Regions from separate parts of the Rhizobium sp. WSM1274 genome, predicted to be linked through region 3. Evidence: predicted binding sites of a transcription regulator. Region 3 holds the regulator's gene; each other region holds the start of a gene.
The links. Region 3 encodes PhoB, which activates phosphate uptake and scavenging genes when phosphate is short. Its sites were predicted from a motif close to TGTCATNNANCTGTCAT; they were not measured.
Positions count from the first base shown of each region.

Region 1: a site for PhoB is predicted at 2,826-2,842, ahead of N2600_RS07775 (esterase-like activity of phytase family protein). Genes of this name have one in related genera too.
Region 2: a site for PhoB is predicted at 2,135-2,151, ahead of N2600_RS18660 (YdcH family protein). Genes of this name have one in related genera too.

Region 1 covers NZ_CP104138.1:1,530,971-1,536,701, reverse strand. The annotation lists gene N2600_RS07780 (aldo/keto reductase) at 1-356, shown strand, start outside; gene N2600_RS07775 (esterase-like activity of phytase family protein) at 575-2,773, opposite strand; gene hupB (DNA-binding protein HupB) at 2,986-3,261, opposite strand; gene lon (endopeptidase La) at 3,468-5,731, opposite strand, start outside.
Region 2 covers NZ_CP104138.1:3,742,168-3,747,898, forward strand. The annotation lists gene N2600_RS18645 (thiamine phosphate synthase) at 1-381, opposite strand, end outside; gene N2600_RS18650 (sulfite exporter TauE/SafE family protein) at 489-1,253, shown strand; gene N2600_RS18655 (ArsR/SmtB family transcription factor) at 1,391-1,651, shown strand; gene N2600_RS18660 (YdcH family protein) at 1,857-2,030, opposite strand; gene N2600_RS18665 (YdcH family protein) at 2,258-2,461, shown strand; gene purE (5-(carboxyamino)imidazole ribonucleotide mutase) at 2,480-2,974, shown strand; gene N2600_RS18675 (5-(carboxyamino)imidazole ribonucleotide synthase) at 2,971-4,047, shown strand; gene ykgO (type B 50S ribosomal protein L36) at 4,212-4,337, shown strand; gene N2600_RS18685 (tetratricopeptide repeat protein) at 4,450-5,085, shown strand; gene N2600_RS18690 (alpha/beta fold hydrolase) at 5,200-5,731, shown strand, end outside.
Region 3 covers NZ_CP104138.1:185,805-191,535, forward strand. The annotation lists gene phoU (phosphate signaling complex protein PhoU) at 43-756, shown strand; gene phoB (phosphate regulon transcriptional regulator PhoB) at 904-1,587, shown strand; gene N2600_RS00950 (GcrA family cell cycle regulator) at 1,844-2,377, opposite strand; gene N2600_RS00955 (aspartate aminotransferase family protein) at 2,797-3,996, shown strand; gene argF (ornithine carbamoyltransferase) at 4,036-4,950, shown strand; gene N2600_RS00965 (Hsp33 family molecular chaperone) at 5,042-5,731, shown strand, end outside.

The DNA of each region.
Region 1 (5,731 bases), 1.3 Mb from region 3:
GCAAGATCACCCGGGACACGCACTTTGCCAGCGACGACCACCGCAATTTCAACCGCAATGGCGAAGCCTTCGATGTCGGCGAGACCTTTGCCGGCGTGCCGTTCGAGGTCGGCCTGCAGGCGGTGGAAGAGGTGCGCAAGCTGGTACCCGCGGGCGCGACCATGGCCGCCTTCGCGCTCCGCTGGATCCTGATGAGTGATGCGGTCACCGTCGTCATCCCCGGTGCCCGCAATGGCGAGCAAGCCAGGGCCAACGCGGCGGCCGCTGACCTTGCGCCGCTGTCGGCCGATGTCATGGCAGCAACGCGCGAGATCTACGAGCGGCTGATCGCGCCGCATGTGCATCAGCGCTGGTAGGGATGGAACGCTGGTTCTTTGCTGGGGAGGCCAGATGGCCCCTCATCCGGCTGCCGCCACTGACCGGGGTCGAGCCACAGGTCTCGACCCGTCCTTCGGACCCCCGCTCGCGGGGCGAAGGGACTGAGCCGCGACCTCTCCGTCCCACGCCGAGCTTTCGCATGGCACGTCCCCTCTCCCCGTTTTTACGGGGAGAGGGCTAGGGTGAGGGGCGGCTTTCAGTTTGTCGCGGTCAGATCGACCGGGAAGAACAGGGTCTCGCCGGAGGAGTCGCTGACGCCGTCATTGTCGGTGACCGCGTAGGGCTTGCCCGACGCGTCGAAAGTGAAGCCTTCAAGCTTGTCCAGCACATAGCCGTTGGTGGCAGACTTCAGCTCGCCGAGGAAGTCGTGCGCTTCGGTCTTCTTGACGACCGGCAACTCACCGCCGAGCTTGGCGGGCTTCAGGTCCGATATCGCGATCTTGTAGAGCTTCTTCAGCCTGGCGGCATCGCCGACGAGGTTGTCGCGCTCGATGATGTAGACGCTGTCGCCTTGAGCCGAGATTTCCGACAGGCCGACCCAGCCGCTTTCCGTCTTGTCGAGCGGATAGCGAACGGCACCCCATTCCTTCTTCTTCGGATTGTAGGAGATGAGCTTGACGAAGCCCTTCTCATCGTCGCTCCACTCGCGCTGGACCGCCATCCAGAGCGTGGTGTCGTCGCCGGTGCCGATAATGGTCACGCCTTCGAAGCCGTAGCGGATTTCGTTGGCGACGAGCTCCTTCGGCAGGGCGATCTCGGCCTTGATGTCACCCTTGGCATTGACGTTATAGAACGCGTGCGGAACGAGACGCTCGCTGTAGCCTTCCGAGGCGAGCCAGAAGGAGCCATCGGCGGCAGCCGCGATGCCTTCGATGTCGAGCTTCTGGGCTGGGGCACCGTCACGCTTGACGACGAGGGCGTCGGTGATGACGGCCGGCTTCTCGCTGGCGTCGATCGTGTAGATCGTCGGCTGCGAGCCCAGAACGCTGTCGCTTACCGCGTAGAGCATGCCCGGCTTGCCCGGAACGGCGGCGAGACCCGAAAGGGCTGCGAAGCCGATCGGATTGCCGTCCTTTTCGGCAGAGACGATCTGCGGATAGGCCTTCTCGCCTTCCGAGCGCTCGTAGATCATCACATGCGAACGCGCGCCGCCGTCCTTGCCGAGGTCGAGTTCGTTGGCGGTCGCAAGAAGATTACGCGCGGGAATGGCGATCGCACCTTCCGGCGAAATGCCGGACGGCAGGAGCTGGACGAGTTCGGGATCAGCGCCGGTATCTTTGTAGACGCCGACGACCGAGGCACGCTCGGCGAGCAGAAAGAAATACTGCTCATCGCCGAACTTGGCGGCTTCAAGGCCTTCGGGCTCGACGCCCTTCGATCCCGAACGGCTTTCCGGATAGTGGCCGATATGGGCAACGGCGCGTTCGAAAGATGCGCCTGATTCGTAGAGAAGCTTGCCCGTCTTGTCGAAGATGGTGAAACCGCGCGAGCCGCCCTGGTAGTCGCCTTCATTGGCGACGACGAGGCGGTTGTCGTCCAGCCACTTCACGGCGTCGGGCTCGCGCAGCACGCCCTTGGCTTCGCCCGAGAATTTCAGGGCGCCGTCACGCTTGGTGTCGATACCGGAGAGATCGACGCTGCCGGCGGAAAAATGCGTCTTCACGTCAGCCGTGTTGGCGTCGATGATGACGATCTCATTGTTCTCCTGCAGCGTGAGGGCAATTTCGTTCAGGCCGTTGAAGGCGACGAATTCCGGCTCCGGATCTTCAGGGGCGACGCCAGTAAGCCCGGTCAGCGCCACGTGCTTGATGGTGCCGCAGTCGACGGTGCCGTTCTTGACCTGGAAGACGACGAGGTCGCCGGCCGGCATTTGCGGGATCTTGCCGTCATTGACGTCTTCGTCGCGCTCGTTTTCGATTGCGATGGCGCCGAGCGTCTTGTCCTTGTTGAGGGCGATCGAATCCGGCTGGCCGCCGAGATCGCAGGTGCTCTCGATCTTCTTGGTCGCCACGTCGACGATCGCGAGACGGCCCGAGGGCTTCGCCTTGCTTTCGGAGGTGTTGACAGCAACGAGCGCCTTGCCGGCGCTGGAGGTGACCGATGTCGGCTCGCCGTCCATCATCACCGCGCCGCCGGCCTTCGGTGCCTTGGCGTCGGTAATGTCGATGAAGCCGATCGCGCCGAGCGGGCTGTCGCTATAGATCAGCGTGTTGCCGTCGCCGGTCGCGGTGATGATTTCTGCGGAGCTCGCCGACAGCTTGTCCTTGTCGGCCGGCAGGTTCGCCGCAACCGGAAAGGAGGCGATGCGGTTGAAAACCGGTTCGGCCGCGGCCGGAAAAGCAACGGATGCGAGAAGCACGGCAGCAAGCGCTGCCTTGCGCGATGAAATTGTCATGAAATCCCCCATGTATCGAACATTCGAAACATAGGTCTTCTGGGGGAGCGGCATGACACAGGCATGACAGATGCGGCATTTTGCACCTGATCACGTCAGGCGATTGTCCGCTCGCTTCGCACCGACCGCCAAGCAAAAGGGGTCCGGCAAAGCCGAACCCCTCTCAAATCCTGCACAGCCGGTCTCGTTTCCGACTGGTGGATAATCTCAGATCAGCCGTTGACGGCGTCCTTCAGGCCCTTGCCGGGCGTGAATTTCGGCACGTTGCGAGCCGGAATGTCGACTTCAGCGCCCGTTGACGGATTACGGCCCTTCGTTGCGGCACGATGAGAAACGGTGAAGCTGCCGAAACCCGCGAGGCGGATGTCGCCCTTGTTCTTGAGCTCAGCCTGGACAACGTCGAAAACCGCGTCAACAGCGGAAGCCGCGTCAGACTTCGTCAGTCCTGCCTTTTCGGCTACTGCGGACACGAGTTCATTCTTGTTCATGTTTCCACCCCTTTCTAAATGGTATGAAACGACTCAAAAGTAAGCTAGGCGCAGAATAGGTTTCATCAGGCCCGCCGAAAACCCAAAAGCCCTGCAAATCAAGGAAAAGCAAGCGTCTACATGACGTTTTCACAAAAAAGGCTGGCGTTTCCGCCAGCCTTTTTCCGTGTTTTGTCCCAATGGGGCATAAATGTGGCAAAGGCCACTCAATGCGCTATGGTTGCGCCTGTCTCATCGAGGCCTTCGACCGTTGCGATGACCGGCGTTTCCACCGTACCATCCCATTCGATCGGCTCCGGCCGCCGGATCAGCGCATGCTTGATCACCTCGCCCATGCGGGATACCGGGATGATCTCCATGTTGTTCTTCACGTTATCAGGAATCTCCGCCAGGTCCTTGGCGTTTTCCTCCGGAATCAGCACCTTCTTGATGCCGCCGCGAAGCGCTGCGAGCAGCTTTTCCTTGAGACCACCGATCGGCAGCACACGGCCACGAAGGGTGATTTCACCAGTCATGGCCACATGCCTGTCCACCGGAATGCCGGTCATGATCGAGACGATCGCGGTTGCCATGGCGACGCCGGCCGAGGGGCCATCCTTCGGCGTCGCGCCTTCCGGCACGTGCACGTGGATGTCGCTCTTGTCGAAGCGCGGCGGCTCGATGCCGAAATCGACAGCGCGCGAGCGGACATAGGAGGCCGCTGCTGAGATCGATTCCTTCATGACTTCCTTCAGATTGCCGGTGACCGTCATGCGGCCCTTGCCCGGCATCATCACGCCTTCGATGGTCAGCAGTTCGCCACCGACTTCCGTCCAGGCAAGACCGGTCACGACGCCGACCTGATCCTCGCCCTCGGCTTCGCCATGGCGGAAGCGCGGGACGCCCAGATAGTCGGAGATGTTGGCAGCCGTCACATGAACGGACTTCGTCTTGCCCTTGATGATCTCGGTGACCGCCTTGCGGGCGAGTTTCATCAGTTCGCGTTCGAAGTTGCGGACGCCGGCTTCGCGGGTGTACTGCTGGCTGATCGCCATCAGGGCGTCGTCGCTGACCGAGAATTCTTCCGGCTGCAACGCATGTTCCTTGATGGCCTTCGGCAGCAGATGCCGCTTGGCGATTTCGCGCTTTTCATCCTCGGTGTAGCCGGCGATACGGATGATCTCCATGCGGTCCATCAGGGGCGCTGGAATATTCAGCGTATTCGCCGTCGTGATGAACATCACATCCGACAGGTCGTATTCGACTTCCAGATAGTGGTCCATGAAGGTCATGTTCTGTGCCGGATCGAGCACTTCGAGCAGGGCCGAGGACGGATCGCCGCGATAGTCCTGGCCGAGCTTGTCGATCTCGTCGAGCAGGAAGAGCGGGTTGGACTTCTTCGCCTTCTTCATCGACTGGATGACCTTGCCAGGCATCGAGCCGATATAGGTGCGGCGGTGACCGCGGATTTCGGCTTCGTCACGAACGCCGCCAAGTGCCATGCGGACATACTCACGGCCGGTCGCCTTGGCAATCGACTGGGCGAGGGAGGTCTTGCCGACACCCGGAGGACCGACGAGGCAGAGGATCGGGCCTTTGATCTTGGTGGCACGGGCCTGCACGGCCAGATATTCGACGATGCGCTCCTTGACCTTATCGAGACCGAAGTGATCGGCTTCGAGGATCTTCTCGGCATTGTTGAGATCGGCCTTGATCTTCGACTTCTTGCCCCAGGGAATGCCGAGCAGCCAGTCCAGATAATTGCGCACGACGGTGGCTTCCGCCGACATCGGGCTCATCTGGCGCAGCTTCTTCAGCTCCGCATCGGCCTTTTCACGGGCTTCCTTGGACAGCTTGGTCTTGGAGATGCGCTCTTCCAGTTCGCTCATCTCGTCGCGGCCTTCCTCGCCGTCGCCGAGTTCCTTCTGGATCGCCTTCATCTGTTCATTGAGGTAGTATTCGCGCTGGGTCTTCTCCATCTGGCGCTTGACGCGCGAGCGGATCCGCTTTTCGACCTGCAGGACCGAGATCTCGCCTTCCATGAAGCCGAGGGCTTTTTCGAGGCGCTGCTTGACGCTGGTGGTCTCCAGCATCTCCTGCTTCTCGGTGATCTTGATCGACAGATGCGAAGCGACCGTATCGGCGAGCTTGGAATAGTCGTCGATCTGGCTGGCGGCGCCGACCACTTCAGGTGAAATCTTCTTGTTGAGCTTCACGTAGCTCTCGAATTCGGAGACGACCGAACGCGACAGGGCTTCCAACTCGACCGGATCGTCATGCGGCTCCTCGAGCACATGGCCGAGCGCCTCATAGAAATCCTCGCGGCTGGTATAGGTGTCGATCTCGGCGCGGGCGCGGCCCTCCACCAGAACCTTCACGGTGCCGTCGGGCAGCTTCAAGAGCTGCAACACGTTCGCCACGGTGCCAACATTGTGGATCGCGGAAGGATCCGGATCGTCGTCGCTGGCGTTGATCTGTGTCACCAGCATGA
Region 2 (5,731 bases), 1.4 Mb from region 3:
CGGCCTGGCTTCGCCGATCTCCAACGCATGGTGCCGGTCGGCCGCGTTGCCGCCGCCGATGATCAGCTTCGGCGCGTGTTTGTCGATCGCTTCCGAAAGCGCCGCTACATTGCCGGAAATGTGCAAGCCGTCGGCTTTCGCGCGGCCTGCGACACGGCTGTCGCCTGCAATGAGCGCGGCTGCTCCAGCATCCTGAATCAATGGCACCAGCTTTTCGGCATGTTTCTGGAAGCTGCCGTCGTCAAGCCCATATTGCGGCACGATCACCGAAGCGACATCGCCGCCCTTCAGCGCGTCGGCGACGACCTTTGCCTGTTCATCGGCATCAGCGATATCAGGTACGATGAGCACAAGGCGGCAGCGGTTTTCCGGTTCGGTCATGAGGTCTTTCCGTTTCCTGCGAATTCCCCTTCGAAATGAGGGATCCGCACTCGTTTTGTGTGAGTAGTTCCGTTAGACGAGGCTTGCAAGAGGAGGACGTCGAAAGCATGCCGCAGGATTTGTCATTCTACTACGCCGCCGTGCCCGCCGTTCTGCTGGTAGGCCTCGCAAAAGGCGGCATGGGCGACGCTTTGTCGCTGATCGGCTTGCCCTTCCTTGCCCTCGTCGTCTCGCCGGTTGAGGCGGCCGCCATCCTGCTGCCGATTCTGGTCTTCATGGACATGATCTCGCTCGTCATCTGGCGCAAGCATGGCGACTGGGCGACGCTGAAGATCATGCTGCCGGGCGCCGTCTTCGGCATTGCGCTGGGCTGGGCGACCTCGGCGCTGGTTCCGGGCAACATGCTGCGCATCGTCATCGGCGCGGTGACCATCCTGTTCTGCCTGCGCTATTTCTGGAACAATTTCGGCCCGGGCGCCGACAAGGTGATCCCGCCGCGCGGCCAGCGACCGGTGGCCGCCAGCCTCTGGGGGACATTTTCCGGTTACGGCAGCTTCGTTGCTCATGCGGGCGGTGCGCCCTTCCAGATCTATGCCCTGCCGCTCAAATTGCAGCCACGCGAATATACCGGCACCAGCGTGCGCTTCTTCGCGATCCTCAACGCCATCAAGCTGATCCCCTATTTTGCGCTCGGCCAACTCGACAACCAGAATCTTGCGACCTCCGCGACGCTTCTGCCCTTTGCCCCGCTCGCCACCATTGCCGGCGCCTGGTGCGTGCGCCGCATGAAGCCACAGATCTTCTATCCCTTCATGTATGCGATGGCGCTGATCGCCGCCTTCCTGATCGTGCGCGAGGGCCTTGGCTGGTAGAAACCGCTAAAGCATGTCGCGCAAGTGTGCGGCGGTTTTACGCTAACGACATGCGTAAAAACAAAGACCTAAAGCGCGGCACGCTGCAATGCACAATTTCCTTGCTGGCGCGGCCGGTTTGACGTAGCGTTCCCGCCATGTCGAACACGGACCCTTTCTCTGCAATTGCCGATCCGAACCGGCGGTTTCTGCTGGAGGAATTGCGTCGCGCGCCACGGACGGTCAACGAGCTCGCCGAAGGCCTGCCGATCAGCCGTCCAGCTGTTTCACAGCACCTGAAGGCGCTTCTCGACAGCAATCTGGTCTCCGTGACCTCGGAAGGCACCAAACGCATCTATACGGTCAACAACCGCGGCTTCGACAAGCTCAATTTATGGCTGGATCAGTTCTGGGCCTGATGCAGGTTCCCATAAGATCTGGGATACGATGTGAATCATAAGAATGCGATGCGAGACGTGGCGGACCCAAAAGCGCCAGCCACGATGCCGGATGCATCGGACTGGCGCAAATATGGTGTCAAATCACCGGTTCTTGCTAATTCTTGGCGGAATGGATGGATTTACCTTCTTGCGCAAGATGATCGCCCGGCGACCCTTGGGAAGATTAGTGGACGGATGATTTAAGACGCTGAATCTCGTCCTTGATGCGCAGCTTGCGGCGCTTGCATTCGGCAAGTTCCGTATCGGAAATAGAGGGAGATGTTCTGAGCGCGTGCAACTCCTCCTCGAGAGCGACATGCTTTTTCTGGAGTGACTCAAGATGAGCTTGAACAGTCATATGACCCTTCCTTCCTCTTACCCTCCCCGGCCAACATCGTCGGGGATCAAGGTGTCAACGGCCGGACTGTGACATATTTTTGAAGGCTTGTCGAAGGCCAAAAGATGAAGACTGGATGGCAATTTCATGATCAAGACTAACTAGCCGTTACCCGTATTTGGTGATAGGAGCTTGCGGAAATCATCGCCAGATCGGACAAGGTCCAGGGACGGTAACGGGGAATGCATATGGCCGATCAGGAACAGGCGGAAATCAGGCTCACGGTGGCGCGCCTGCGTCAGGAGCATGAGGATTTCGATGCCGCGATCAACGCCATGATCCAGACCGGATGCGATGCTCTGCGAATCCAGCGAATGAAAAAGAAAAAACTTGTCATCAAGGACAGGCTCTCCAAGCTGGAAGATCAGATCATCCCTGACATTATCGCCTGAGAGGGAATAGCAGCATCGATGACAGACAGACCACCCGTCGCCATCATCATGGGCAGCCAGTCCGACTGGGAGACCATGAAAAACGCCGCCGACACGCTGGAGGCGCTGGAAATTCCCTATGACGCGCGCATTATTTCGGCGCACCGCACAGTGGACCGGCTGGTCAATTTCGCCAAGGGCGCACGCGCGGAGGGCTTCAAGGTCATCATCGCCGGCGCCGGCGGCGCCGCCCACCTGCCGGGCATGACCGCCGCGATGACACCGCTGCCGGTTTTCGGCGTGCCGGTCCAGTCGAAAGCCCTGTCCGGCCAGGACAGTCTTCTTTCCATCGTGCAGATGCCGGCCGGTATTCCCGTGGGCACGCTTGCCATCGGCAAGGCCGGCGCGGTCAACGCCGCGCTTCTCGCCGCTGCCGTACTTGCCCTTTCCGACGAAGAAATCGCCGACCGGCTCGACGAATGGCGCGAGCGCCAGAGTGCTGCCGTCGCCGAATACCCGATGGACAACCTATGACGGCAAGAACGATCGGCATTATCGGCGGCGGCCAGCTCGGCCGCATGCTGGCCATTGCCGCCGCCCGGTTGAATTTTCGTACGGTCATTCTCGAGCCGCAGGCGGACTGCCCGGCCGCCCAGCTCGCCAACCGGCAGATTACCGCCGCCTTCGACGATCCGGCGGCACTGGCCGAACTTGCTGATATTTGCGATGTCGTCACTTACGAATTCGAGAACGTGCCCGTTGCAGCCGCCGAAAGGCTCTCAGCAAACGTATCCGTCTTTCCGCCACCGAAGGCGCTAGAAGCTGCCCAGGACCGCCTCCTCGAAAAGCTCTTTCTCAATGACTGCGGCATATCAACCGCCCGCTTCCACACGATCGACAGCCAGGCCGATCTTGAGACGGCACTTGAGGATTTCGGCGGCCAGGGCGTGCTGAAGACCCGCCGCCTCGGTTATGACGGCAAGGGCCAGAAGGTTTTCCGCTCGGCGGCCGACAGCCCGGATGGCGCCTATGCCGCACTCGGCGGCGTACCGCTCATCCTCGAAAGCTTCATCGCGTTCGAGCGCGAGGTCTCGATCATCGCCGCGCGCGCCACCGACGGGACAGTCGTCTGCTTCGATCCCGCCGAGAATGTGCACCGCGACGGTATCCTTCACACGTCGACGGTTCCAGCCGCGATCTCTGCATCGACGGCGGACGCCGCGCGCCAATCGGCCGAAAAGATCCTTGCCGCGTTGAACTATGTCGGCGTCATCGGTATCGAATTCTTCATGCTTGTCGATGGTGGCCTGATCGCCAACGAGATGGCGCCGCGTGTCCACAACTCAGGTCACTGGACGGAAGCGGCCTGCGTCGTCAGCCAGTTCGAGCAGCATATCCGCGCCGTCGCCGGCCTGCCGCTTGGCAGTTCTGAACGCCATTCCGACTGTATCATGCAGAACCTGATCGGCGATGATATCCTTGCCGTTCCCGACTGGCTGAGGCGCCCCGATACGCTGGTTCATCTCTATGGCAAGACCGAGTGGCGCCCCGGCCGCAAGATGGGTCACGTCACCACCTTGACTCCGAAATCGCCGGTTTTGGCCTGAGAAAACACCCCTGCGCCTTCGGAAAAACACCTTCATGTGGTTGACACGGAAAAGGTGGCGGGGTATCTGCTCCCCCACCTAAACAGCGCGCCCGATGGCGCGCTTTTGATTGTTAAAGATACGGGCGAATGTGAATTCCCCCATAGAGATCGCGGATCAGAAAAATGAAGATCAAGAATTCGCTCAAGTCGCTTAAGGCTCGTCACCGTGACAACCGTCTGGTTCGCCGCAAGGGCCGCATCTACATCATCAACAAGCTGAACCCGCGCTTCAAGGCTCGTCAGGGCTGATTTCGCGCGTCCGGATCGCCCTGCCGCGTGAGCTTGCGCCGGCAGATATATCCGGTGGGTCGCTGCGGTGATCACGTCAAATTTGTTTGATCTTCGGCGCTGGCGGGCTAATATGTCCGCCATGCGTTTTTTTGCTTTGACATCAGCGGCGCTGCCGCTCGCCCTCATTCTCCTCACCGCCTCCTTTCCGGCCGCCGCCGCGGAAAAGCCCGCTGCCGCCGCGAAAAAGGACGTTATCGTCGAGCAGGCGGATACCGACAGTTCGCCAAAGCAGCACCTCGACCAGCTCTTCAGCCAGCTGAAGCGTGAACGCGATCCCGAAAAGGCCAGCGGCATCGCCAATGAAATCCGCATGGAATGGAACGATTCCGGCAGCGCCACCGTCAATCTGCTGATGCAGTGGGCCGACAAGGCGATCGAGGAAAAGCGCAATCCCGCGGCCCTCGATTTCCTCGATGAGGCGATCGCGCTGAAGCCCGATTATGCCGAAAGCTGGAACCGCCGCGCCACGCTGAATTTCGTCATGGGCAATTATCGCAAGTCGATGTCCGACATCGAACATGTGCTCGATCTCGAGCCACGCCATTTCGGCGCGCTCTCCGGCATGGCGGCGATCCTCAGTAATTCCGGCAACGATCAGCTGACCTTGAAGGCTTGGGAGCGTTTCCTCGACGTCTATCCCGCCGAGCGCACTGCACAGGAACAGGCCAACACGCTTGCGGAAAAACTCGCCGGCAACCGCACCTGATTCCTGGACTGATATCTTGACGTCGGATCTCGCCGCGCAATTTTAGCATATGGAGGGAACGACATGGCGGTTGTCCGCCAGCAGGTCGTTCCGCAATTATCGCTCGTTGAGATCATGCTTGCAGAAGTTTCCGCTCTTCTCGCCCCGCTCGCCGCCGCCATCGGTTACTCCACTTATAAGGCGCGGCAATTCGAACACGCCTATCCGAATATCGGCGAACTGACGGATGTCGGCGGCTACCGCATGAATGCCGTCCACATCGAGCGTCCCGAAAATGCGGATCTGCCCGCCCTGGTTTTCATTCACGGCGCCAGCGGCAATTTGCTCGACCAGGTCGTTGCCTTCCGCGCCGCACTCGAAGGCCGGGCGGAAATGCTGTTCGTCGACCGCCCCGGTCATGGCTATTCCGAGCGCGGCGGCCCTGAGAACGCCGTCCCCTCCGGCCAGGCCGATGCGATCGCCAGACTGATGGAGAAGCGCGGCATCGAAAAGGCTGTTATCGTCGGCCATTCCTTCGGCGGCGCGATCACCGCCGCCTTCGGCCTGCGTCATCCTGATAAGACCGCGGGCTTGCTCTTCCTCGCGCCCGCCACCCATCCATGGCCGGGTGGCATCGACTGGTACTATCATGTGGCAACCGTGCCGA
Region 3 (5,731 bases):
TTGGCGACACCAAGCCTTCCCGTTATTCGAGGATAAAGCCCCATGGCATCGACACATATTTATTCTGCCTATGATGATGATTTGAAGTTCCTGTCCAGGCGGATTTCCGAAATGGGCGGTCTGGCCGAGCAGATGGTCGCCGAATCCGTCCGGGCGCTCGTCAATGGCGATACCGCGCTGGCGCAGAAGGTCATCTCCGACGACGTGATCCTCGATCATGCCGAACGCGAAATCGGCGACAAGGCGATCGTCACCATTGCCCGCCGTCAGCCGATGGCTGCGGACCTGCGCGAAATCATGGGTTCGATCCGCATCGCCGCCGATCTCGAACGCGTCGGCGACCTCGGCAAGAACACCGCCAAGCGCGTCATCGCCGTCCAAAGCACCGGCGTTCCCCGCAAGCTCGCCCGCGGCCTTGAGCATCTGTCCGAGCTGGCGCTCGTCCAGCTCAAGGAAGTGCTCGACGTCTACACCAATCGTTCCGCCGACAAGGCGAATGCGATCCGCGAACGCGACAACGAGATCGACGCGATGTACACGTCGCTGTTCCGCGAGCTCCTGACCTACATGATGGAAGATCCGCGCAACATCACCAGCTGCACGCATCTTCTCTTCTGCGCCAAGAACATCGAGCGCATCGGCGACCACGCCACCAATATCGCCGAAACGATCTTTTACATGACGACAGGCGCGCAGCCGGAAGGCGACCGTCCGAAGGACGACAGCGCCAACACCGTCGGCGCGGTCACGGAATAACCGTCCGGGCCAGTCGCCCGGACCAGTCAATTGCGTGCGCGCCCGTCCGGGCGCGCAAAGAGGTCGCAGCCAATTTCTGAGTTTGCGCAGGATGCATTGCTTAAATCACCCCCGGTTTAAGGATCATGCGCGAGGAGACCGATACGCATGATCCCGAGAGTTGCAGTTGTTGAAGACGAGGAAGCCCTCAGCGTGCTTCTTCGCTACAATCTCGAAGCGGAAGGCTTCGAGGTCGATACCATTCTTCGTGGCGACGAAGCCGAAATGCGGCTTCAGGAGCGCACTCCCGATCTTCTCATCCTCGATTGGATGCTGCCCGGCGTCTCGGGCATCGAGCTCTGCCGGCGGCTGCGCATGCGGCCGGAAACCGAGCGCCTGCCGATCATCATGCTGACGGCGCGCGGCGAAGAGAGCGAGCGCGTCCGCGGATTGTCGACGGGCGCCGACGATTACGTCGTCAAGCCCTTCTCGACCCCCGAGCTCGTTGCCCGCGTCAAGGCGATGCTGCGCCGCGCCCGTCCCGAGGTGCTGTCGACGGTGCTGAAATGCGGTGACATCGAGCTCGACCGCGAGACCCATCGCGTCCATCGCAAGACCCGTGAAGTCCGCCTCGGCCCCACCGAATTCCGCCTGCTGGAATTCCTGATGTCGTCGCCGGGCCGGGTCTTCTCCCGCTCGCAGCTGTTGGATGGCGTCTGGGGCCACGATATCTATGTCGACGAGCGCACCGTCGACGTCCATGTCGGCCGCCTGCGCAAGGCGCTGAATTTCTCCAACATGCAGGACGTTATCCGCACCGTCCGCGGCGCCGGCTATTCGATGGAAGCCTGAGGGCTTCCGTTCTGGTTACTGACAAGGGCTCGTGCTAACGTCTGCCCCTCACCCTAACCCTCTCCCCGTAAGCGGGGCGAGGGGACGTGCCCCGCGAAAGGTTGGTGGGGATGGAGAGGGTGCGGCATGTCCCTTCGCCCCGCAAGCGGGGAGAAGGTGCCGGCAGGCGGATGAGGGGCAGCCATCCGCACGGACCAAAATTGCATAAAAAACGGGCCACTCGGCCCGTTTCGTCATTCTAGCAATGATCACCCGTTCAGCTGGCCCGGGCTGCCGCCCGGCGGCGTTCGTTGACCGGCTGGTAGGCAAGCTTCTGGTGATAGCCGCAATAAGGCGAATTGTCGGGGGACTCGCAGCCGCAGAAATGGAAGTCGTCCTTCAGCGGATCGCCGACCGGCCACTTGCAGGTGCGTTCGGTCAGCTCCGTCAGGCCGAGGCGTCGGGAAATCGGCACCACCACATTGCCTCTCGGCACATATTCCATTTCCTCGATCGTTTCGATCTCGATCTCTTCCTTCAGCATGGTCGCGCCCTGCTGGCGGGTAACGGTGCGGGTCGTGACCCGTGAGGCGTAGTTCGGCGCGCGCGGCGCCGAGGTATTGCGCTTCGGCGTTCGCGCCGCGGTGTTGGTGCCGCCGGCCTTGGCACGGCCGGGGAGGCACAGCCGATGCACTTTGCCGATGACCGCGTTTCTGCTGACCCCGCCAAGCTGCGCAGCGATCTGGCTGGCGCTCAGTCCTTCGGCCCAAAGTTTCTTGAGTTTCTCGACCCGCTCGTCTGTCCAGTTCATGCCCTGTCTCCACCTTCTGCGTTGGTGATGGCAGAATCCCTCACCGTTGTCCCGGGAGCTCCGAAACAAGAAACGCTTGATCAATTTTGGTGACTAGTTCCGCCGCATGCAGTCTAGTAATTGATCTTTAACCTAGTGTGAGCCTGACTCCGTGACAAGAGTCGCATGAATCCGGATGAATCGAATTCGTAGTTTTCCCCAACTTGCTGCCCCTGCGTGTCATTTCTGCAATAATGCCTGTTGATGACTGGAAATGCCGCTGTACACTCTTGCTGCATACGCTAAGGGCGCCGTTTTGTTGACATTGCAGCGCGAAAAGGAAATAGTGCCACTCGCCGCCGCAAGGCGGCATTTTTGATTTTTCGGGCCTGGTTTCCTTAGCCGGAGTCATTGCCCGGCAACTTGATGGAGATCGCGCCATGGCTGAAGCCGCGCCGCTTTATGACACCTATTCTCGTGCCCCGCTGCGGTTCGAGCGAGGCGAGGGCGTATGGCTGATCACCGAAAGCGGCGAGCGATATCTCGATTTCGGCGCCGGCGTCGCCGTCACCTCCGTCGGCCACAGCAATCCGCATGTTGTGGGCGCACTGAAGGAGCAGGCCGACAAGGTGTGGCACCTGTCGAACATCTATGAGATCCCCGGCCAGGAGCGTCTGGCAAAACGGCTGACGGACGCCACCTTCGCCGACAAGGTGTTCTTCACCAATTCGGGCGCCGAGGCGCTCGAATGCGCGATCAAGACGGCGCGCCGCTATCAGTTTTCCAAGGGTCATCCCGAGCGCTTCCATATCATCACGTTCGAAGGCGCCTTCCACGGACGGACGCTGGCGACGATCGCCGCCGGCGGCCAGGAAAAATATCTGGAAGGCTTCGGCCCGAAGGCGCCGGGTTTCGATCAGGTTGCTTTCGGCGACATCGAAGCGGTTCGCGCCGCGATCACCGATGCTACGGCCGCCATCCTCATCGAGCCGGTGCAGGGCGAGGGCGGCGTGCGCCCTGCCACCAACGAGTTCATGAAGGCGCTTCGCCAGCTCTGCGACGAGAACGGCCTGCTGTTGATCCTCGACGAGGTCCAGACCGGCGTCGGCCGCACCGGCAAGCTCTTCGCCCATGAATGGTCGGGTATCACGCCCGATATCATGGCTGTCGCCAAGGGCATCGGCGGCGGGTTCCCGCTCGGCGCCTGCCTTGCCACGTCGGAGGCCGCCTCCGGCATGAAGGCCGGCACGCATGGCTCGACCTATGGCGGCAATCCGCTTGCCATGGCCGTCGGCAGCGCCGTGCTCGACATCATCCTTGCCGATGGCTTCCTCCAGCATGTGCGCGACGTAGCGCTTGTCTTCCGCCAGGGCCTCGCTTCGCTGAAGGATCGTTATCCCAATGTGATCGAGGATATCAGAGGCGAGGGCCTTTTGCTCGGCATCAAGGCCGCCGTTCCCTCAGCCGAACTGCTGCAGGCGATCCGCGCCGCCCATCTGCTCGGCGTGCCTGCCGGCGACAACGTCATCCGCCTTCTTCCGCCGCTCGTGGTCACTGCCGAGGAAGCCCGCGAGGGTCTGGCCCGCGTCGAGCGCGCCGCCGAGAGCATTCGCGCCTCCAAGGTCAAGAAGACGGCTTGAAGAGATTGCCGCCTTCGGGCGCAGCACAGGTAAGAAGACATGAGCCCTAAACATTTCCTAGATCTTTCGGCGGTCACATCAGCCGATCTCAGAACCATCATGAACGATGCGCTTTCCCGCAAGCAGGCGTTTAAGGCAGGCCAGGGTGATAAGCCGCTCGCCGGCAAGATGCTGGCGATGATCTTCGAGAAGCCGTCGACGCGCACCCGCGTCTCCTTCGACGTCGGCATGCGCCAGCTCGGCGGCGAAACACTCTTTCTGTCCGGCACCGAGATGCAGCTTGGCCGCGCCGAGACGATCGGCGACACCGCCAAGGTGCTGTCGCGCTATGTCGATGCGATCATGATCCGCACCACCGAGCATTCGCGGCTGGTCGAGCTCGCCGAGCACGCGACCGTGCCTGTGATCAATGCGCTGACGGATGACACCCATCCCTGCCAGATCATGGCCGATATCATGACCTTCGAAGAGCACCGCGGCCCGATCAAGGGCAAGACCATCGCCTGGACCGGCGACGGCAACAATGTGCTGCATTCGCTGGTCGAGGGTGCCGCGCGCTTCGGCTACCGCATGAACATGGCCGTACCCCTTGGCTCGGAGCCAAAGGATCACTATCTGAACTGGGCCCGCAATGAGGGCGCCGAAATCATGCTTTGCCATGATGCCGACCGTGCGGTCGCCGGCGTCGATTGCGTGGTGACCGATACCTGGGTCTCCATGAATCAGGAACATCGGGCCCGGGGTCACAATGTTTTCCAGCCTTATCAGGTCAACGCGGCCTTGATGGCCAAAGCCGGCAATGATGCATTGTTCATGCATTGCCTGCCCGCCCATCGCGGTGAGGAAGTGACGGACGAAGTGATCGACGGTCCGCAATCCGTGGTCTTCGATGAGGCGGAAAACCGTCTTCATGCGCAGAAGTCGATTCTTGCTTGGTGCCTGGGCGCGATCTGAACCATAATCGGACGTCGCGAGTCACAAACTCGCGACCGCGCGAGCGGCGGGCACGCTGGCCCATCGCTCTGGAAAGTAGGAGTGAAAAGCCATGGCAGAAGCTGCAGCCGCCCTCGGCCAGTTCGATTTCGCCGGCGATGACCATGTCGTCCCCTTCCAGGTGGAGGGGCTGGATGTGCGTGGTCGCGCCGTCCAGCTCGGCCCGATGCTCGATGCGATCCTCGAGCGCCATCATTATCCCGCACCCGTTGCTCGGCTGCTTGCCGAAGTCGTCGTGCTGACGGTGCTGCTCGGCACCTCGCTGAAGTTCGACGGTAAGTTCACGGTGCAGACCAAGGGCGACGGCCCGGTCGATCTTCTCGTCGCCGATTTCTCGACGCCGGAAAATGTCCGCGCCTATGCCCGTTTCGATCGGGCGCTGCTCAACAAGGCGATCGAGTCAGGCGAAACCGAGCCGGAGCAATTGCTCGGCAGGGGCGTGCTCGCCTTTACCATCGACCAGGGCAAGTTCAGCCAGCCCTACCAGGGCATCGTTCCGCTCGACGGCACGACGCTTGAAGAAATTGCCGGCGTCTATTTCCGCCAGTCGGAGCAGATCCCGACGCGCGTCCGCCTTGCCGCGGCCGAGCTCTTCGATCGTGACGATGCCGGCAAGCCGCGCCATCGCTGGCGGGCAGGCGGCCTCGTCGCCCAATTCCTGCCGGAAGCGCCGGAGCGGATGCGCCAGCCGGATCTCCACGGCGGCGACGGCGACACCGGCAGCCGCCCGCACGGCGAGGAC